Regions from separate parts of the Alkalihalobacterium alkalinitrilicum genome, predicted to be linked through region 3. Evidence: a T-box and tRNA genes for the amino acid it is inferred to sense, from the RefSeq annotation. Region 3 holds a T-box; the other regions hold tRNA genes.
The links. A T-box is a leader RNA that pairs with one kind of tRNA and senses whether it is charged. The one in region 3 lies ahead of serS (serine--tRNA ligase), so its partner is inferred to be a tRNA-Ser.
Positions count from the first base shown of each region.

Region 1: it encodes a tRNA-Ser, which carries the amino acid that the T-box ahead of serS (serine--tRNA ligase) is inferred to sense. The anticodon was not compared.
Region 2: it encodes a tRNA-Ser, which carries the amino acid that the T-box ahead of serS (serine--tRNA ligase) is inferred to sense. The anticodon was not compared.

Region 1 is NZ_KV917368.1:3,178,192-3,185,051, reverse strand. Features, by position in the region: rRNA gene BK574_RS15420 (23S ribosomal RNA) at 1-1,931, shown strand, start outside; rRNA gene rrf (5S ribosomal RNA) at 2,346-2,461, shown strand; tRNA gene BK574_RS15410 (tRNA-Ala) at 2,481-2,556, shown strand; tRNA gene BK574_RS15405 (tRNA-Ser) at 2,570-2,662, shown strand; gene BK574_RS28855 (hypothetical protein) at 2,757-2,891, shown strand; tRNA gene BK574_RS15400 (tRNA-Met) at 2,922-2,998, shown strand; tRNA gene BK574_RS15395 (tRNA-Asp) at 3,015-3,090, shown strand; tRNA gene BK574_RS15390 (tRNA-Phe) at 3,147-3,222, shown strand; tRNA gene BK574_RS15385 (tRNA-Tyr) at 3,232-3,316, shown strand; tRNA gene BK574_RS15380 (tRNA-Trp) at 3,328-3,401, shown strand; tRNA gene BK574_RS15375 (tRNA-His) at 3,421-3,496, shown strand; tRNA gene BK574_RS15370 (tRNA-Gln) at 3,518-3,592, shown strand; tRNA gene BK574_RS15365 (tRNA-Gly) at 3,597-3,671, shown strand; tRNA gene BK574_RS15360 (tRNA-Leu) at 3,689-3,777, shown strand; tRNA gene BK574_RS15355 (tRNA-Arg) at 3,781-3,857, shown strand; tRNA gene BK574_RS15350 (tRNA-Pro) at 3,866-3,942, shown strand; tRNA gene BK574_RS15345 (tRNA-Ile) at 3,963-4,039, shown strand; tRNA gene BK574_RS15340 (tRNA-Asn) at 4,048-4,123, shown strand; tRNA gene BK574_RS15335 (tRNA-Glu) at 4,130-4,204, shown strand; tRNA gene BK574_RS15330 (tRNA-Val) at 4,233-4,308, shown strand; tRNA gene BK574_RS15325 (tRNA-Thr) at 4,310-4,385, shown strand; tRNA gene BK574_RS15320 (tRNA-Lys) at 4,495-4,570, shown strand; tRNA gene BK574_RS15315 (tRNA-Leu) at 4,583-4,666, shown strand; gene BK574_RS15310 (DUF421 domain-containing protein) at 4,780-5,394, opposite strand; gene BK574_RS15305 (YczE/YyaS/YitT family protein) at 5,479-6,081, shown strand; gene BK574_RS15300 (YfkD famly protein) at 6,187-6,860, shown strand, end outside.
Region 2 is NZ_KV917368.1:2,560,142-2,567,001, reverse strand. Features, by position in the region: rRNA gene BK574_RS12265 (16S ribosomal RNA) at 1-27, shown strand, start outside; gene BK574_RS28100 (hypothetical protein) at 396-620, shown strand; rRNA gene BK574_RS12260 (23S ribosomal RNA) at 610-3,541, shown strand; rRNA gene rrf (5S ribosomal RNA) at 3,807-3,922, shown strand; tRNA gene BK574_RS12250 (tRNA-Ala) at 3,942-4,017, shown strand; tRNA gene BK574_RS12245 (tRNA-Ser) at 4,031-4,123, shown strand; tRNA gene BK574_RS12240 (tRNA-Met) at 4,297-4,373, shown strand; tRNA gene BK574_RS12235 (tRNA-Asp) at 4,471-4,546, shown strand; tRNA gene BK574_RS12230 (tRNA-Tyr) at 4,554-4,638, shown strand; tRNA gene BK574_RS12225 (tRNA-His) at 4,653-4,728, shown strand; tRNA gene BK574_RS12220 (tRNA-Gln) at 4,787-4,861, shown strand; tRNA gene BK574_RS12215 (tRNA-Pro) at 4,985-5,061, shown strand; tRNA gene BK574_RS12210 (tRNA-Gly) at 5,070-5,143, shown strand; tRNA gene BK574_RS12205 (tRNA-Ile) at 5,152-5,228, shown strand; tRNA gene BK574_RS12200 (tRNA-Ser) at 5,240-5,330, shown strand; tRNA gene BK574_RS12195 (tRNA-Glu) at 5,341-5,415, shown strand; tRNA gene BK574_RS12190 (tRNA-Lys) at 5,588-5,660, shown strand; tRNA gene BK574_RS12185 (tRNA-Leu) at 5,674-5,758, shown strand; gene BK574_RS12180 (recombinase family protein) at 6,261-6,860, opposite strand, start outside.
Region 3 is NZ_KV917368.1:3,723,046-3,729,905, reverse strand. Features, by position in the region: gene guaB (IMP dehydrogenase) at 1-162, shown strand, start outside; gene BK574_RS18165 (D-alanyl-D-alanine carboxypeptidase family protein) at 283-1,650, shown strand; gene pdxS (pyridoxal 5'-phosphate synthase lyase subunit PdxS) at 1,810-2,694, shown strand; gene pdxT (pyridoxal 5'-phosphate synthase glutaminase subunit PdxT) at 2,727-3,320, shown strand; T-box leader at 3,324-3,546, shown strand; gene serS (serine--tRNA ligase) at 3,748-5,028, shown strand; gene BK574_RS18145 (Lrp/AsnC family transcriptional regulator) at 5,431-5,892, shown strand; gene BK574_RS18140 (ABC transporter ATP-binding protein) at 5,965-6,860, shown strand, end outside.

The sequences.
Region 1 (6,860 bases), 540 kb from region 3:
GCTAAGATCCGTAGTCAAGAGGGAAACAGCCCAGACCGTCAGCTAAGGTCCCCAAGTATACGTTAAGTGGTAAAGGATGTGGAGTTGCCCAGACAACCAGGATGTTGGCTTAGAAGCAGCCACCATTTAAAGAGTGCGTAATAGCTCACTGGTCGAGTGACTCTGCGCCGAAAATGTACCGGGGCTAAACGTATCACCGAAGCTACGGCTTGTCCTTACGGACAGGGGTAGGGGAGCGTTCTAAGTGCAGCGAAGTCAGACCGGAAGGACTGGTGGAGCGCTTAGAAGTGAGAATGCCGGTATGAGTAGCGAAAAGAGGGGTGAGAATCCCCTCCGTCGAAAGCCTAAGGTTTCCTGAGGAAGGCTCGTCCGCTCAGGGTAAGTCGGGACCTAAGCCGAGGCCGAAAGGCGTAGGCGATGGACAACAGGTTGAAATTCCTGTACCACCTCCTCACCGTTTGAGCAATGGGGGGACGCAGTAAGGTAGGGTAAGCGCGCTGATGGATGCGCGTCTAAGCAGTTAGGCTGGTAAGTAGGCAAATCCGCTTACCATAAAGGCTGAGCTGTGATAGCGAGGGAAATTAAGTACCGAAGTTCCTGATCCTACACTGCCAAGAAAAGCCTCTAGCGAGGTGAGAGGTGCCCGTACCGCAAACCGACACAGGTAGGCGGGAAGAGAATTCTAAGACGCTCGGGAGAACTCTCGTTAAGGAACTCGGCAAAATGACCCCGTAACTTCGGGAGAAGGGGTGCTCTGTTAGGGTGTATGCCCGAGAGAGCCGCAGTGAATAGGTCCAAGCGACTGTTTAGCAAAAACACAGGTCTCTGCGAAGCCGCAAGGCGAAGTATAGGGGCTGACACCTGCCCGGTGCTGGAAGGTTAAGGGGAGTGGTTAGGCGCAAGCCGAAGCTGTGAACCGAAGCCCCAGTAAACGGCGGCCGTAACTATAACGGTCCTAAGGTAGCGAAATTCCTTGTCGGGTAAGTTCCGACCCGCACGAATGGTGTAACGACTTGGACACTGTCTCAACGAGAGACCCGGTGAAATTATATTACCTGTGAAGATGCAGGTTACCCGCGACAGGACGGAAAGACCCCATGGAGCTTTACTGTAGCTTGATATTGGATTTTGGTACAGCTTGTACAGGATAGGTAGGAGCCTTGGAAGCGTGAGCGCCAGCTTACGTGGAGGCGTCGGTGGGATACTACCCTGGCTGTATTGAAGTTCTAACCTCGAACCGTGATCCGGTTCAGGGACAGTGTCAGGTGGGCAGTTTGACTGGGGCGGTCGCCTCCTAAACAGTAACGGAGGCGCCCAAAGGTTCCCTCAGAATGGTTGGAAATCATTCGTAGAGTGCAAAGGCATAAGGGAGCTTGACTGCGAGACCTACAAGTCGAGCAGGGACGAAAGTCGGGCTTAGTGATCCGGTGGTTCCGCATGGAAGGGCCATCGCTCAACGGATAAAAGCTACCCTGGGGATAACAGGCTTATCTCCCCCAAGAGTCCACATCGACGGGGAGGTTTGGCACCTCGATGTCGGCTCATCGCATCCTGGGGCTGAAGTAGGTCCCAAGGGTTGGGCTGTTCGCCCATTAAAGCGGTACGCGAGCTGGGTTCAGAACGTCGTGAGACAGTTCGGTCCCTATCCGTCGTGGGCGTAGGAAATTTGAGAGGAGCTGTCCTTAGTACGAGAGGACCGGGATGGACACACCGCTGGTGTACCAGTTGTTCCGCCAGGAGCATAGCTGGGTAGCTACGTGTGGACGGGATAAGCGCTGAAAGCATCTAAGCGTGAAGCCCCCCTCAAGATGAGATTTCCCATTACGTTAAGTAAGTAAGACCCCTTAGAGATGATGAGGTTGATAGGTCTCGGGTGGAAGCGTGGTGACACGTGGAGCTGAGAGATACTAATCGGTCGAGGGCTTATCCAAAACATAAAGCGTTGATATTCTTCTAGTACATTATCCAGTTTTGAGAGAATGACTCTCAATCATAAGCATCGAATCACTTCGAAGCTTATCACAACTTAAAAAAGGATTTTCAGAAGCAAGAAGTTCGAGGAAGTGAAATTCTGAGGAGTGGAGCGTATCGGAAAGGTAACCGACTAAGTTCGTCACGTCCTGTGACAACGTCGGCACTAGTACATCCTGTACGTCGGAGCACCGCAAGAATTGAAACTGACGAAGAAATTCGCAGCTTATCAAAAATCCTAATAGAAAATTGTTAGAAGCGAGTAGTTCGAGGCGGCAAGTTCACGAGTAGCGGAATGTACGTTTGAAGGGTACATGAGCAACGCAGGGAGCGCAGCCAACGAAGAAATGCGAAGCTTATCACAATTTTATAAGTCTAGTGGCGATAGCGAAGAGGTCACACCCGTTCCCATGCCGAACACGGAAGTTAAGCTCTTCAGCGCCGATGGTAGTTGGGGGCTTCCCCCTGTGAGAGTAGGACGTCGCTAGGCTATTAAATAAATATTATCTGGGGCCTTAGCTCAGCTGGGAGAGCGCCTGCCTTGCACGCAGGAGGTCAGCGGTTCGACCCCGCTAGGCTCCACCAGGATTTTTCATTCGGAGGAATACCCAAGTCCGGCTGAAGGGATCGGTCTTGAAAACCGACAGGCGGGTTAAACCGCGCGGGGGTTCGAATCCCTCTTCCTCCCCCATATTTATTTAATAACTTAGACCATCTATTTACTGTATATCATCGAATCCATTTCGAGGAAACGCAAGTAGAGAAAAAGAAAGCCAATTGCTTCGATGAGTAACATCATCCATAAGCATTCATATTATCGCGGGGTGGAGCATGGAGCTATACTTCATGAATTCACATCGACATGTCGTGACGCATCAAGCTACAAAGCGTTACGAGAAGAGGAAACGATGACCTCTTAGAAAAAACATCATCCGTAAGCTATATAACGTCGCGGGGTGGAGCAGTCTGGTAGCTCGTCGGGCTCATAACCCGAAGGTCATAGGTTCAAATCCTATCCCCGCAACCAAAATAACTTTTAGTGTGGTCCCGTGGTGTAGCGGTTAACATGCCTGCCTGTCACGCAGGAGATCGCGGGTTCGATTCCCGTCGGGACCGCCATAAAATATTAGAGTTTAGAGAAGCAAGAAATTCAATGCTTATCGCAAGTTGAATAAGGCTCGGTAGCTCAGTCGGTAGAGCAATGGACTGAAAATCCATGTGTCGGCGGTTCGATTCCGTCCCGAGCCACCATTTAATGTTGGAGGGGTAGCGAAGTGGCTAAACGCGGCGGACTGTAAATCCGCTCCCTGAGGGTTCGGCGGTTCGAATCCGTCCCCCTCCACCATTTTTTACTCTAGGGGCATAGTTTAAAGGTAGAACTACGGTCTCCAAAACCGTCAGTGTGGGTTCAATTCCTACTGCCCCTGCCAGAGAGACCATTATATTGTGGCGGTTGTGGCGAAGTGGTTAACGCACCGGATTGTGATTCCGGCATTCGTGGGTTCAATTCCCATCAGCCGCCCCATTTTAATAGTATAAAAATTTATGGGCTATAGCCAAGCGGTAAGGCAACGGACTTTGACTCCGTCATGCGTAGGTTCGAATCCTGCTAGCCCAGCCATTATGCGGAAGTAGTTCAGTGGTAGAACATCACCTTGCCAAGGTGAGGGTCGCGGGTTCGAGTCCCGTCTTCCGCTCCAAGAAAATAGTCTGTCTAGCCGGGGTGGTGGAATTGGCAGACACACAGGACTTAAAATCCTGCGGTAGGTGACTACCGTGCCGGTTCAAGTCCGGCCCTCGGCACCATATGCGCCCTTAGCTCAGCTGGATAGAGTGTTTGACTACGAATCAAAAGGTCGGGAGTTCGAATCTCTCAGGGCGCGCCAATTTAATACGGGAAGTGGCTCAGCTTGGTAGAGCACCTGGTTTGGGACCAGGGGGTCGCAGGTTCAAATCCTGTCTTCCCGACCATGACGAATTTAAATTCAATAGGGCCTATAGCTCAGCTGGTTAGAGCGCACGCCTGATAAGCGTGAGGTCGGTGGTTCGAGTCCACTTAGGCCCACCATATATTATTCCACAGTAGCTCAGTTGGTAGAGCAATCGGCTGTTAACCGATCGGTCGCAGGTTCGAGTCCTGCCTGTGGAGCCACTTACTGGCCCGTTGGTCAAGCGGTTAAGACACCGCCCTTTCACGGCGGTAACACGGGTTCGAATCCCGTACGGGTCACCAATTTAAATTTTTTTGTTCCAGTTTTCATGGAGGATTAGCTCAGCTGGGAGAGCACCTGCCTTACAAGCAGGGGGTCGGCGGTTCGAGCCCGTCATCCTCCACCATGCCGGTGTAGCTCAATTGGTAGAGCAACTGACTTGTAATCAGTAGGTTGGGGGTTCAAGTCCTCTCGCCGGCACCACTATAAACTTAAAAAAAGTTTATTAAAATGAGTAATAAGTTAATACTCATTTTTGTGTTAGGAAGATATTCGTTCAAAAATCAAAGTGAATAAGCTACATTTAATTCGGGAGCCATTAGCTCAGTTGGTAGAGCATCTGACTTTTAATCAGAGGGTCGAAGGTTCGAGTCCTTCATGGCTCACCATTTTTTGTTTTTGCGGGTGTGGCGGAATTGGCAGACGCGCTAGACTTAGGATCTAGTGTCTTTGACGTGGGGGTTCGAGTCCCTTCACCCGCACCATTCTATTCATAAATAAAGAGAATATACATATGTAAGGGAATTACCGTTTATAGGTAATTCCCTTTTTAGCGCCAGGTACCTTTAGCAGACTAAAGAGGACTGATAACGTTGATTCAGTCCAATTGTCTTGGTGGAGCGCCATTTTGGTGTTTCTTAGTTATTGATTCTGTAAACAGCGTAGGATATTTTTTTTGCTCAGTAATAATTGGTGGAGCTTGGCCTGAAGGAAATTTAGTGTGAATATAATCTAATAATGTTTGTATGTCTTTTTTGGTAGCTAATTGACTTTGTTCATCTAATATAATGCCAAGTTGGCCGCTAACTTCAACAGTTGCCCACTTAACTTGACTAATGTGTTGCACATTGGCTTGACGTAAGCGCATTTCTAATTGATCGACTGTAAGTCTTAATTTTTTTAAGTTTTTAATATTGATTACACCATCTTCGATTACAATAATTGATTTTCCAGTAAAAAAACTTTCAACTTTGTCAAACTTAACTTGAAGAAATTCAATAAAAATTAAAGTAAGAATAAGTAAAAGTGCAATGAGAAATGTAATCCAAATGTTTCGCTCACTTACTGGCTGTATCATTAAGTTCCCAATGGAAATCATAATAACGGTTTGGGAGACGGTTAATTGGGAGATTGATTTTCTACCACCAAGCCGTAATATCATAACCCCTACAAATACAATTATAATGGCTTTCCATACCCAGTGAAAATCCAAAATACTGCCTCCTTTATCTACAAAGGGTAATATGGATAGTTTATGTAATATATGTAAATTCTACTCAATAAGAGGTGAGAAAAAATGTCATCTAAAATGCGAAGAACTTTATGTTATTTAATAGGTTTATTAATTTTATCGATAGGGATCACATTTACGATCATTGCTAACCTTGGAGCAGGAGCTTGGGATGCGTTAAATGTAGGCTTATCCAATCGAGTTGGTTTAACAGTAGGTACATGGGTTATTCTAATTGGAGTTATTTTAATCATTGTGAATGCTCTAATAGCACGGGCCCGCCCAGAAATTCACTCATTACTAACGGTTATTGTCTTAGGTTATTTTATTGATTTTTGGTTGTTGATTGTATTTCAAAACATTCGCTTGACGGAGTTGCCAATACAAGCTGCTGTTCTTTTATTAGGAGTTATCTTAATGGGGCTTGGAATATCGACCTATTTACAAGCAGACTTTGCGATCATACCAATCGATCGGTTGATGTTGAATTTAAAAGATCTCTTACGATTGCCCTTGATGGTGGCGAAAACAATAGCCGAAATTACGGCTTTAATTGTTGCTTTAATTGTAGGAGGTCCGATTGGAATTGGAACGATAGTGGTTACCTTAAGTATCGGGCCATTAATCCAAGTGTTCTATAGACGCGTAAAAAAAATTGTTAGTATATAACAAGAAAAAGGCTTCGGAACGAAGTCTTTTTTAGATGGATAAATTTTTATAGATTGAAAAAACTAAGGTCAATCGGACAGTTATAGAAAGAAGGAGGAAAAGTCGATGCGAAAGGTGTCGCTATGTATTCTTATATTATTTTTGTTTTCGTTACCGTTAAATGGATTGGCTGAAGAGAATAAAGGGGAAGAGAAGAAAGCGAAAATTCCTGATTACGTTTTAGATATTTCTAAAGACAACACATATCCTAATCCAACACAAGACCTACCCTATTTACAGCCAAGTGAGTTGACTCAAGAATTATTAAATTCAGCTGAGGTTACAATTGCCAACCCTGAACTCATTCGCTTATTAAATGAGTCTTCGATTAACAATTCGAAAACGGCACTGCTTTTTAAGGCATCCATTTATTTAGGGCAATGGCCTCTTAATTATGAATCAGGTGAGACGAACGTTAACTGGGAATATAATAAAGTGAATACCAATTATGTGGATAATCGGGGCGGGCGCTCTCCACAAAAGTTGACTTATACACAAGATCAACAAAAGAAAATTTCAGGTGGCCTTACTGCTGAAGTTCCAAATAGTGAAGAAGTGAAAAAAATGATGATGATAAAAGCAGCTGAAAAAACAGGGTTACCACTTGCTTTTGACACGGTGATTGGATACGGTACAAAAAAAGGACAAGTGTATAAAATTGCTCCCAAAAATGTAGGATACCTTTACGCCTATGTACCAGCAGCAAATGAAAAAGGAAAAGTAACATATGGAGAAGTCTA
Region 2 (6,860 bases), 1.2 Mb from region 3:
GGAAGGTGCGGCTGGATCACCTCCTTTCTATGGAGTATTTACTCTAGTCGATGCATACTTCGAGTATGTACGCTTTGGTCTTTTTTGTTCAGTTTTGAGAGAACTCAAAACTCTCTGATTTACTTTTTGCATCTGCGTCTACGAGCAACGCTTCGAAGTAAGCTTCCTCGATGCAAGGCTGCAAGAAGTATAACTTAGATGACTGTTCAAGTTGTAATTGAAGTCAGTTACCTTGTTCAGTTTTGAGAGAACTCACTCTCATACAAATGGATTGTTTTCCTTCAATTACCATTGAAAAAACGTCTTATTTGTAATAAAATATAAATCTACTTTTGAGAATACTCAAAAGTAATTTTTATCTAAAGCGTTCTTTGAAAACTGGATAATGACTAGAAATGACATCAAGATTTCACTGGATTGCACTTTGTGTAACCAAGAGTAACTTGAGTCGTCAAGAATTCAACAACCTTTATAGATTTAAGAGACAAATTAGAAGCAAGGAGTACGAGGCGGCAAGTTCTCAAGTAGCGGAATGTACGTTTAAAGTGTACATGAGCAACGCCGAGAGCGCAGTCAACGAAGTAATCCGCCGCTTATCATTTGTCGAATGGTTAAGTTAGAAAGGGCGCACGGTGAATGCCTTGGCACTAGGAGCCGAAGAAGGACGCGACGAACAGCGAAATGCCTCGGGGAGCTGTAAGTAAGCTTTGATCCGGGGATATCCGAATGGGGGAACCCACCATCCGTAATGGGATGGTACCCATACCTGAATACATAGGGTATGAGGAGGCAGACCTGGGGAACTGAAACATCTAAGTACCCAGAGGAAGAGAAAGCAAATGCGATTTCCTGAGTAGCGGCGAGCGAAACGGAATTAGCCCAAACCAAGAGGCTTGCCTCTTGGGGTTGTAGGACGTCTCACATGGAGTAAGAAAAGACGATCATAGGCGAAGCGGTCTGGAAAGACCCGTCAGAGAAGGTAACAACCCTGTAGCCAAAATGATCGTCTCTCCGAGACGGATCCTGAGTACGGCGGGACACGTGAAACCCCGTCGGAAGCAGGGAGGACCATCTCCCAAGGCTAAATACTCCCTAGTGACCGATAGTGAACCAGTACCGTGAGGGAAAGGTGAAAAGCACCCCGGAAGGGGAGTGAAAGAGATCCTGAAACCGTGTGCCTACAAGTAGTCAGAGCCCATTTACGGGTGATGGCGTGCCTTTTGTAGAATGAACCGGCGAGTTACGATCCCGTGCAAGGTTAAGCTGATAAGGCGGAGCCGCAGCGAAAGCGAGTCTGAATAGGGCGAATAAGTACGTGGTCGTAGACCCGAAACCGTGTGATCTACCCATGTCCAGGGTGAAGTTCAGGTAACACTGAATGGAGGCCCGAACCCACGCATGTTGAAAAATGCGGGGATGAGGTGTGGGTAGGGGTGAAATGCCAATCGAACTCGGAAATAGCTGGTTCTCCCCGAAATAGCTTTAGGGCTAGCCTCGAGGGAAGAGTATTGGAGGTAGAGCACTGATTGGGCTAGGGGTCCCCACAGGATTACCGAACTCAGTCAAACTCCGAATGCCAAATACTTATCCTCGGGAGTCAGACTGCGAGTGCTAAGATCCGTAGTCAAGAGGGAAACAGCCCAGACCGTCAGCTAAGGTCCCCAAGTATACGTTAAGTGGTAAAGGATGTGGAGTTGCCCAGACAACCAGGATGTTGGCTTAGAAGCAGCCACCATTTAAAGAGTGCGTAATAGCTCACTGGTCGAGTGACTCTGCGCCGAAAATGTACCGGGGCTAAACGTATCACCGAAGCTACGGCTTGTCCTTACGGACAGGGGTAGGGGAGCGTTCTAAGTGCAGCGAAGTCAGACCGGAAGGACTGGTGGAGCGCTTAGAAGTGAGAATGCCGGTATGAGTAGCGAAAAGAGGGGTGAGAATCCCCTCCGTCGAAAGCCTAAGGTTTCCTGAGGAAGGCTCGTCCGCTCAGGGTAAGTCGGGACCTAAGCCGAGGCCGAAAGGCGTAGGCGATGGACAACAGGTTGAAATTCCTGTACCACCTCCTCACCGTTTGAGCAATGGGGGGACGCAGTAAGGTAGGGTAAGCGCGCTGATGGATGCGCGTCTAAGCAGTTAGGCTGGTAAGTAGGCAAATCCGCTTACCATAAAGGCTGAGCTGTGATAGCGAGGGAAATTAAGTACCGAAGTTCCTGATCCTACACTGCCAAGAAAAGCCTCTAGCGAGGTGAGAGGTGCCCGTACCGCAAACCGACACAGGTAGGCGGGAAGAGAATTCTAAGACGCTCGGGAGAACTCTCGTTAAGGAACTCGGCAAAATGACCCCGTAACTTCGGGAGAAGGGGTGCTCTGTTAGGGTGTATGCCCGAGAGAGCCGCAGTGAATAGGTCCAAGCGACTGTTTAGCAAAAACACAGGTCTCTGCGAAGCCGCAAGGCGAAGTATAGGGGCTGACACCTGCCCGGTGCTGGAAGGTTAAGGGGAGTGGTTAGGCGCAAGCCGAAGCTGTGAACCGAAGCCCCAGTAAACGGCGGCCGTAACTATAACGGTCCTAAGGTAGCGAAATTCCTTGTCGGGTAAGTTCCGACCCGCACGAATGGTGTAACGACTTGGACACTGTCTCAACGAGAGACCCGGTGAAATTATATTACCTGTGAAGATGCAGGTTACCCGCGACAGGACGGAAAGACCCCATGGAGCTTTACTGTAGCTTGATATTGGATTTTGGTACAGCTTGTACAGGATAGGTAGGAGCCTTGGAAGCGTGAGCGCCAGCTTACGTGGAGGCGTCGGTGGGATACTACCCTGGCTGTATTGAAGTTCTAACCTCGAACCGTGATCCGGTTCAGGGACAGTGTCAGGTGGGCAGTTTGACTGGGGCGGTCGCCTCCTAAACAGTAACGGAGGCGCCCAAAGGTTCCCTCAGAATGGTTGGAAATCATTCGTAGAGTGCAAAGGCATAAGGGAGCTTGACTGCGAGACCTACAAGTCGAGCAGGGACGAAAGTCGGGCTTAGTGATCCGGTGGTTCCGCATGGAAGGGCCATCGCTCAACGGATAAAAGCTACCCTGGGGATAACAGGCTTATCTCCCCCAAGAGTCCACATCGACGGGGAGGTTTGGCACCTCGATGTCGGCTCATCGCATCCTGGGGCTGAAGTAGGTCCCAAGGGTTGGGCTGTTCGCCCATTAAAGCGGTACGCGAGCTGGGTTCAGAACGTCGTGAGACAGTTCGGTCCCTATCCGTCGTGGGCGTAGGAAATTTGAGAGGAGCTGTCCTTAGTACGAGAGGACCGGGATGGACACACCGCTGGTGTACCAGTTGTTCCGCCAGGAGCATAGCTGGGTAGCTACGTGTGGACGGGATAAGCGCTGAAAGCATCTAAGCGTGAAGCCCCCCTCAAGATGAGATTTCCCATTACGTTAAGTAAGTAAGACCCCTTAGAGATGATGAGGTTGATAGGTCTCGGGTGGAAGCGTGGTGACACGTGGAGCTGAGAGATACTAATCGGTCGAGGGCTTATCCAAAACATAAAGTGTTGAAATTCTTCTAGTACATTATCCAGTTTTGAGAGAATGACTCTCAATCATAAGCGTCGAAGAAATTCGCAGCTTATCACAATTTTAAAAAGGATTTTCAGAAGCATTATCAAAGTCCTAATAGAAAATTGTTAGAAGCGAGTAGCTCGAGGCGGCAAGCTCACGAGTAGCGGAATGTACGTTTGAAGGGTACATGAGCAACGCAGGGAGCGCAGCCAACGAAGAAATGCGAAGCTTATCACAATTTTATAAGTCTAGTGGCGATAGCGAAGAGGTCACACCCGTTCCCATGCCGAACACGGAAGTTAAGTTCTTCAGCGCCGATGGTAGTTGGGGGCTTCCCCCTGTGAGAGTAGGACGTCGCTAGGCTATTAAATAAATATTATCTGGGGCCTTAGCTCAGCTGGGAGAGCGCCTGCCTTGCACGCAGGAGGTCAGCGGTTCGATCCCGCTAGGCTCCACCAGGAATTTTCATTCGGAGGAATACCCAAGTCCGGCTGAAGGGATCGGTCTTGAAAACCGACAGGCGGGTTAAACCGCGCGGGGGTTCGAATCCCTCTTCCTCCGCCATATTTATTTAATAATTAACACCATTCATATTACCGCCAGGTGGAGCAACGAGCAACACATCGATGAAAAAACATCGATTTGTCTCGACGCATAAAACTACGAAGTGATGCAAGTAGAGGAAGTGACAGTCAATTGCTTCGATGAGTAACATCATCCATAAGCATTCATATTATCGCGGGGTGGAGCAGTCTGGTAGCTCGTCGGGCTCATAACCCGAAGGTCATAGGTTCAAATCCTATCCCCGCAACCAAAAAAATGTGCTAAGTTAGATAAGGGGTGCTGTCCTGAAAGGCACAAAGGTAGTACTTTAAGATTATAGTAAAAGATTATGTAAGTTCTTTAAATGTGGTCCCGTGGTGTAGCGGTTAACATGCCTGCCTGTCACGCAGGAGATCGCGGGTTCGATTCCCGTCGGGACCGCCATAATAATGGAGGGGTAGCGAAGTGGCTAAACGCGGCGGACTGTAAATCCGCTCCCTGAGGGTTCGGCGGTTCGAATCCGTCCCCCTCCACCATTTAATTTCACATGGCGGTTGTGGCGAAGTGGTTAACGCACCGGATTGTGGTTCCGGCATTCGTGGGTTCGATTCCCATCAGCCGCCCCATTTGAAAATAAATTGTTTTCTTTTATCATAATTTCTGCTAAGTATGGATGTACTTCAGTGGGCTATAGCCAAGCGGTAAGGCAACGGACTTTGACTCCGTCATGCGTAGGTTCGAATCCTGCTAGCCCAGCCATTTTGCGGAAGTAGTTCAGTGGTAGAACATCACCTTACCAAGGTGAGGGGCGCGGGTTCCGCTCCATATTCTAGCATGAGTAGATTAGGGGAAAATAAGTCTAAATACAATTATCATATTTATCGGGAAGTGGCTCAGCTTGGTAGAGCACCTGGTTTGGGACCAGGGGGTCGCAGGTTCAAATCCTGTCTTCCCGACCATCATATATGCGGGTGTAGTTTAATGGTAAAACCTCAGCCTTCCAAGCTGATGTCGTGAGTTCGATTCTCATCACCCGCTCCATTTTTAATGGGCCTATAGCTCAGCTGGTTAGAGCGCACGCCTGATAAGCGTGAGGTCGGTGGTTCGAGTCCACTTAGGCCCACCATAAATAATTTTGGAGAAGTACTCAAGTGGCTGAAGAGGTGCCCCTGCTAAGGGTATAGGTCGGGTAACCGGCGCGAGGGTTCAAATCCCTCCTTCTCCGCCATAGCCATTATGGCCCGTTGGTCAAGCGGTTAAGACACCGCCCTTTCACGGCGGTAACACGGGTTCGAATCCCGTACGGGTCACCAACTTCATTATTTGAATTTTTTCAGTTTGTGTAAGTAGTTTAAAAATACTTTAATTGGAAAATTATTACCTCTTTGGTAGAACAACGAACATTTACTTTTCTGAAAACTTATAAATTCGGTGTATAGTTAAAAACGTAAGAAACATTATAATGAATAAGCTACTTTAATTTTGGAGCCATTAGCTCAGTTGGTAGAGCATCTGACTTTTAATCAGAGGGTCGAAGGTTCGAGTCCTTCATGGCTCATCACTAAATACAAGCGGGTGTGGCGGAATTGGCAGACGCGCTAGACTTAGGATCTAGTGTCTTATGACGTGGGGGTTCGACTCCCTTCACCCGCACCATATACATAAATCGTTGACCTCAGGTATTCTGAGGTTTTTTTGATTTTAAGAGAGTAGTGTATAAGTATATACATCGTATGCCACTATCTTTGGTGAATAATCGTTTTTAGTAATTCTGTAAATTTTACGTAAATTTTTTAAAGTTTAAAAGGCATTTAGTCTATTTTATCGTATTATCAATGTAGATGAATTAAAGGAGTGATGCCATTTATTATTAACCTATGAGTATGTCCCCCTCTTTTCGATGTTACATTTCTATTCTTCTTTCTATTCATTTTTCATTTGTTCTTTTTTTGACTACCCCTTACATTTTAACAGCATCCCCTTATTTCCCTATATCTTTCTTTTCTGCTTCTCTTAGCTCAGGACTGGTATTTATGACATCCATTATTAATAATACTATTTCTTTCGTTAGAGGTGTTACCATGAAATATTGGAAAAACTTACAATATGGTTTTACATTAATCGAGATGAACAGGGGTAATAACATATGATTATTACACTAAAGTTTACCCCTGTATTTTTCCTTATATGATGCTTGTTTCGTGTGATGCCAGGTGTTAAGGTCCTCATTAATTGGTACCTCAACCTCTACTGGAACGTCACCAATTTCAGCAATCATAATTATTTTATCGCTATACATTTTAGCAGTAGGGAATAAGCGACCAACTAATTGAGTTTGTTCTAATGCAGTTAGTTCGGTATCGAAGTCCTTTGCAACTTCTAAATACTGATAAATCATGTTGTAATTCCACTCGTTTTTCTTCAGTGTTGCTAATTTTGCTTCGAGCTGCCTTTGTCTCTTTTGCTGGAATTCCAATTCATTTTCTAAACTTTTTTGACGTTCTACTAATTTTTCTTTAGATAATTTAACGTCTGCATCTAAATATAAATCAAGTAGCTTGTCTATTTTTTCATGAAGTGTTTCAATGGACTTATTAATATCTTTTAGCTGAGCGGCAATCTCATCAACGTCGCTCTTTTTTGTTTCTAATTTTATATATTTTTTGGCCAGATCTTCACCAGATAGGATTTCCTTTATGGCTGCTGTTAAATTATATTCAAAACGAATAGTGTTAACAGAAATATCACATGTTGACCG
Region 3 (6,860 bases):
GGAGGTATACGTGCTGGAATGGGATATTGTGGTACTAAAACAATTACCGATTTACGAGAAAATGGACAATTTATCCGAATTACAGGTGCAGGTTTAAGAGAAAGTCATCCACATGACGTGCAAATTACGAAAGAAGCACCAAATTACTCGATTCAATCGTAGAAAAACTAGGTCAAAACCCTTAACATAACTGTAATAGATAGGTACTTTACCTATCTATTTTTTTATGTGTAGATGTGTTACAATACCGTTTGTGTAATGAATAAAGAGGAGTGGTTGTTAATGATACACAGATATAAAAAAGTAGTAGTCCATACGTTACTTTGTGCCATTGTTTTTGTTACTTTTTTTGGTTCATTCCAAAAAGTTGAAGCAAGCATAGATTTAGTAGCTGAATCTGCTATTTTAGTAGATGCCAATACTGGGAAAGTATTGTTTGAAAAAAATGCAGATGTCATGTTACCGCCAGCAAGTATGTCAAAAATGATGACAGAATACTTGGTGTTAGAAGCAATTCATAAAGGAACGATTATGTGGGATCAAACGGTTCCGATTAATAGTTTTGTTAGTAATATGTCACACCAAGCTGGATCTTCAAATGTATTCTTAGACCCAGAAGAAATGTATACTGTAAAAGATTTGTATGAAGCAATGGCTATTGAATCTGGAAATGCAGCGACCATTGCACTTGCAGAAGTCATTGCAGGTGGTTCGTATGCTACATTTGTTGAACGAATGAATGAGAAGGCAGAAGAGTTAGAACTAGATGATTACAGCTTTGTGAACTCAACGGGTTTACCAAATCGGTCATATCTTGGTCAGCATGTTGCTGGTAATGAAAATGATGAAAACCGTTTATCTGCCCGAGCAACCGCTAAACTTGCCTTTCATTTAATTAATGATTTTCCAGAAATGTTAGATACCGCAAGTATCCCGATGCAACGGTTTCAAGGTGAAGTATTAACAGACGTAGATACACAAGCTTGTTTAAATGATTGGACATGCATGAAAAACTGGAATGAGATGTTACCAGGATTAAAGCATGAGTATGATGGGATGTTAGGACTAAAAACAGGATATACTAATGAAGCAGGATACTGTTTTACTGGTGTTGCTGAAAAAAATGGAGTTACATTAATTTCTGTTGTCATGCGTTTGAAAGATTTAGATGATAGATTTACTGAAACCCAGCGCCTTTTAGACTACGGTTTTAATAATTTTAATCAATACGAAGTTCACCTTGAAGATGTATTTGAAGAAGGTGTAACAACATTACCAGTAGTCAATGGAAAAGCACGTGAAGTAAAAGTTACAGTAAGTGAACCTTTAAAAGTGTTGTTGAAATCTGGAGATGAAGAATTTTTTGCCCCTCTCTTAGAGTTAGATCCTAATCTGGTTACTGAAGATGGTGAGCTCATTGCACCAATTGAACAAGGTGAAGTTATTGGTACTTTGACAGCAATTCATCAAGGAGATACAGAATATAGCCATTTGTATGCTAATGCGGTTCAACATGAAATAGTACAGGTTGAGACGGCAGAAGCTGTAGAACGTGCAGGTTTCTTTAGTCGAGGGATGCGTGGAGTTGGTGGCTTTATCTCAAATGTTTGGACGAATGTTGCGGACACAGTAAAAGGTTGGTTTAATTAATCCAACCTTCTTTCTCTACTTTGCATTTGCTTTACTTTAGAAAAGTGGTACAATAATTACTGAAAATTTATTATATTGTGCGTGTTGCTAGGTAGAATTACATAGCTACGATATAAAAACAACACGAAGAGCTCATAGAATGTATAGGAGGAATTACGAATGGTAGAAACGGGTACAGATCGCGTAAAACGTGGAATGGCAGAAATGCAAAAAGGCGGCGTTATTATGGACGTTGTCAATGCAGAACAAGCTAAAATTGCTGAAGCAGCAGGTGCAGTTGCAGTTATGGCATTAGAGCGTGTTCCTGCAGATATTCGTGCAGCAGGTGGGGTAGCTCGTATGGCTGACCCAACAATTGTTGAGGAAGTTATGGGAGCAGTTTCAATACCAGTTATGGCTAAATGCCGTATCGGTCACATTGTAGAAGCACGTGTGCTAGAAGCATTAGGTGTTGACTATATTGATGAGAGTGAAGTCTTAACGCCGGCTGATGAAGTATATCATTTAAATAAAAATGAATATACAGTTCCTTTTGTCTGTGGAGCTCGTGATATTGGTGAAGCTTCTCGTCGTATTGGTGAAGGTGCAGCAATGCTTCGTACAAAAGGTGAGCCTGGAACAGGAAATATCGTAGAAGCTGTGCGTCACATGCGAATGATGCAGTCTCAAGTTCGTAAAATTGTTTCTATGTCAACGGACGAGCTAATGACTGAAGCGAAAAACACAGGTGCACCTTATGAAATCTTACTTCAAATTCAAAAGGAAGGTAAATTACCAGTCGTTAACTTTGCAGCTGGTGGTGTAGCTACTCCTGCTGATGCTGCGTTAATGATGCAGTTAGGTGCTGACGGAGTATTCGTTGGTTCTGGTATCTTTAAGTCAGATAATCCTGAAAAATTTGCTCGTGCAATTGTTAGAGCAACTACACATTTCCAAGACTATGCTTTGATTGCTGAACTTTCTAAAGATCTAGGGTCAGCGATGAAAGGAATTGAAATTTCTTCATTAAATCCTTCTGAGCGCATGCAAGAGCGTGGTTGGTAAAATTCCTACTCAATTAGGGAGGGAGCTTAGATATGATTAAAATTGGAGTTCTTGCTCTTCAAGGGGCAGTTCGAGAACATATAAAATGTCTTGCAGCTCCTGATATAGAAACCGTAATTATAAAAAAAGTCGAGCAATTAGAAAATGTTGATGGCCTTGTTTTCCCTGGTGGAGAAAGTACGACAATGCGCCGATTGATTGATGAGTATGGATTTTTTGAAGCGCTACAAGAATTCGGAGCTAAGGGTAAACCCATTTTTGGAACGTGTGCAGGCCTTATCCTTATGTCCAAACATATTGTCGGGCAACCTGAAGGACATTTAGGGTTCATGGATATGACTGTACAGAGAAATGCCTTTGGTAGACAACGTGAAAGCTTTGAAACGGACTTAATTGTAACAGGAGTCGGTGATGATATTCGTGCTGTATTTATTCGTGCACCGCTTATTGTAGATGTAGATGAAACTGTTGAAATCCTTTCAAAGTTTAATGAAGAGATTGTTGTAGCGAGACAAGGGCATTACTTAGCTTGCTCTTTTCACCCTGAATTAACAGATGACCATCGCTTTCATCAGTATTTTGTAGAAATGGTCCGTGAATCAATAAAACAAAAAGTACAAGCGTAATAAAGTAATGCGTTGATGGGATTTAGTAGCAAACGAATTTCGTATTTAGAGAGTCGGTGGTTGGTGAAAACCGATCGAAACCGTTTGTGAATTCTGCCCCCTGAGTGGAATGCCAATGAAAGTATATTCAAAAGCATTTCCGGTAACAGCCGTTATCTGTTATAAGAGGCAATAGATGTTTTCTATTTGCAAGAAGGGTGGCAACGCGGGTGCTCTCGTCCCTTAGATAGGGATGAGGGCTTTTTGCGTTTTTTTATCCTTTCCCATTTTTAACATTTTGATGTTAAAAATGGGAAAGGTACTATTTACTATCAGTAAACTGTTTATTTCTTATACCTCGTGGCATAAATGTATAGAGACTTTTAATTGATTAGTAAATAGTGAATAATGGTAATAAGGAAAGTATTGTATAGGAGGGTAAATAAGTATGCTTGATATAAAATTATTGCGTAAGGATTTTAGTGAAATTAAAAAGAAACTAGAAATGCGTGGAGAAGAATTATCAGGAATTGATCAGTTTCAAGATCTTGACGAAAAAAGAAGAACAATAATTGTTTCTGTAGAAGAATTAAAAAGTAAAAGAAACGCAGTTTCTCAAGAAGTCGCTCAATTGAAGCGTGAGAAAAAAGAGGCAGATCATCTAATTTTAGAGATGCGTGAAGTATCCGATAAAGTAAAAGAATTAGACGACGAACTTCGAACAATTGAAGAACAGTTAGATTATTTACTCTTGACGATTCCTAACATTCCACACGAAACGGTTCCTGTCGGTCAAAGTGAAGATGACAACGTCGAAGTTAGACAATGGGGGGAACGGCCTGAATTTTCTTTTGAGGCAAAACCACATTGGGACATTGCAACAGAGTTAGAAATACTAGATTTTGAAAGAGCAGCCAAAGTAACTGGAAGTCGATTTGTATTTTACAAAGGACTTGGTGCAAGATTAGAACGAGCATTACTGAATTTTATGATGGATTTACACCAAGATGAGCATGGTTACGAAGAAATTCTACCTCCTTACATGGTCAATCGCACAAGTATGATTGGAACAGGGCAATTACCAAAGTTTGAGGAAGATGCTTTCAAAATAACTGAAGAAGATTATTTTCTCATTCCAACAGCTGAAGTACCTGTAACAAATTTACATCGAGATGAAATTTTATCAGTGGAACAATTGCCGATCGCATATACAGCTTTTAGCGCTTGTTTTCGTTCAGAAGCTGGTTCTGCAGGAAGAGATACTAGAGGACTCATTCGACAACATCAGTTTAACAAAGTGGAGCTAGTTCGATTTGTAAAGCCAGAAGAGTCGTATGAGGAACTTGAGAGACTAACTGGACACGCTGAGAAAGTTCTTCAATTATTAAAGCTTCCTTATCGTGTTATGAGTATGTGTACAGCAGATTTAGGATTTACAGCAGCTAAGAAATACGATATTGAAGTTTGGATCCCGAGCTATGGTACATATCGAGAAATTTCTTCTTGTAGTAATTTTGAGGATTTCCAAGCAAGAAGAGCCAATATTCGTTTTAAACGAGAAGCAAAAGGTAAAACAGAGTATGTTCATACATTAAACGGATCTGGATTAGCGTTAGGTCGAACTGTTGCGGCAATTTTGGAGAATTATCAACAAGAAGACGGTAGTGTTATGATCCCTAATGTATTACGTCCTTATATGGGGAATAAAACAAGTATAAATATTAAATAATATAAAAAAGCTAAGCAAAATTTAATTTGCTTAGCTTTTTTCATGCAATAAAGTTAATAATAATTTTATTAGAAAAATACTAAAATATCGAGTATTAAAGACAAGTTTTGCATATTCGTAAAAAAAAACGATAGATTTTTCTAATTTCGAAATAGAACTTTTTTCTCAAATTAGTTTTTGAAAGGGCTTCCAATCCCTTGAGAATCATAGTTTGTTAGATTTTTTGCTATAAAAAAATGAAAAAATACAAAAACGAATATTGCAATTGGCTATGATATTACTTATAATGACCTTATTCGGTTTAAATTTTTACGAAATTTACAGAAATATTAATTTAATAGTGTGGTTTTTCGTAAAGATTATCAAGTAAACCTATTTGAAAACGTAAAGTGATGTGATAGCATGAGTAAATTAGATCATATGGACTTTGCTATATTAGGATATCTACAAGAAAACGGCAAAAGATCCTATACAGAAATTGCGAAGTTGTTGGACGTAAGTGAAGGAACAATTCGGACGAGAATTAATCGAATGCTTAAAGAGAATGTATTTGAATTCATTATTCATACTAACCCAAATAAAGTAGGATTAAACGTTCAAGCAATTATTGGCATTTCAACGAAGTTAGGAAGTCAGGAAGAAATTGCAGACCAACTAAATCGGTATGCGGAAGTGCGCTTTGTCGGAGCATTCTCAGGAAGACATGATTTGATCATTCAGGCATACTTTAAGAGCAATGAGGATTTAGTCCATTTTGTAAATAAAGAATTAGCTAAAATGGACGGAATAATAAGTGCTGACGTTAATATAGAACTGAAACAATATAAAGACTCATTTTCTTATGTACAAGAAAAAGATGTATAAAATCCTTATTTTTTATCAAAACAATACAGAACGTACAGCGAGAAAATAAGCAGAGTAGATTGAGGTGCACGAATGGACAAAAATGTTCTATTAGAAGTAAGAGGGTTAAAAACGCATTTTTTTATAGATGACGGTAAAGTAGCAAAAGCTGTAGATGGTGTCGATTTTGACATACGTAAAGGTGAAACACTTGCTCTAGTAGGGGAGTCAGGTAGTGGTAAGAGTATTACTTCTCTATCAGTTATGCAATTAATTCAATCACCACCAGGGAAGATTGTTGCAGGCTCAATTAAGTTAGATGGAAAAGACCTTCTAAAGCTATCTGAAAAAGAAATGACAAATGTTCGTGGAAATGATATTGGTATGATCTTTCAAGAACCAATGACATCTTTAAATCCAGTGTTTACAATTGGAAATCAAATTGCAGAACCATTAATGAAACATAAGAAAATGAAGAAAAAGGAAGCGTATGCAAAAGCACTAGAATTATTAAAGCTAGTTGGATTTCCACGTGCGGATGAAATCATTCATGAGTACCCGCACCAATTATCAGGTGGTATGAGACAACGTGCAATGATTGCGATGGCACTTTCCTGTAATCCGAAGTTATTAATTGCAGATGAGCCTACTACGGCATTGGACGTTACCATTCAAGCACAGATCTTAGATTTAATGGTTGATATGAAGGAAGAGTTCGGATCGTCAATCTTAATGATTACCCATGACTTAGGTGTTGTAGCAGAAACAGCTGACCGAGTGATGGTTATGTATGGTGGACAAATAGTCGAACAAGCTGATGTAAAAGAGCTATTCACAAATCCTAAACATCCGTATACTGTTGGATTATTGAATAGTATGCCGCAAATCGATGATGACAAAGAGCGTTTAGAAGCAATACCTGGAATGGTACCACCAGCGCATAATTTTCCAAAGGGTTGCCGTTTTGCCCCTCGTTGTAAACATGCGAT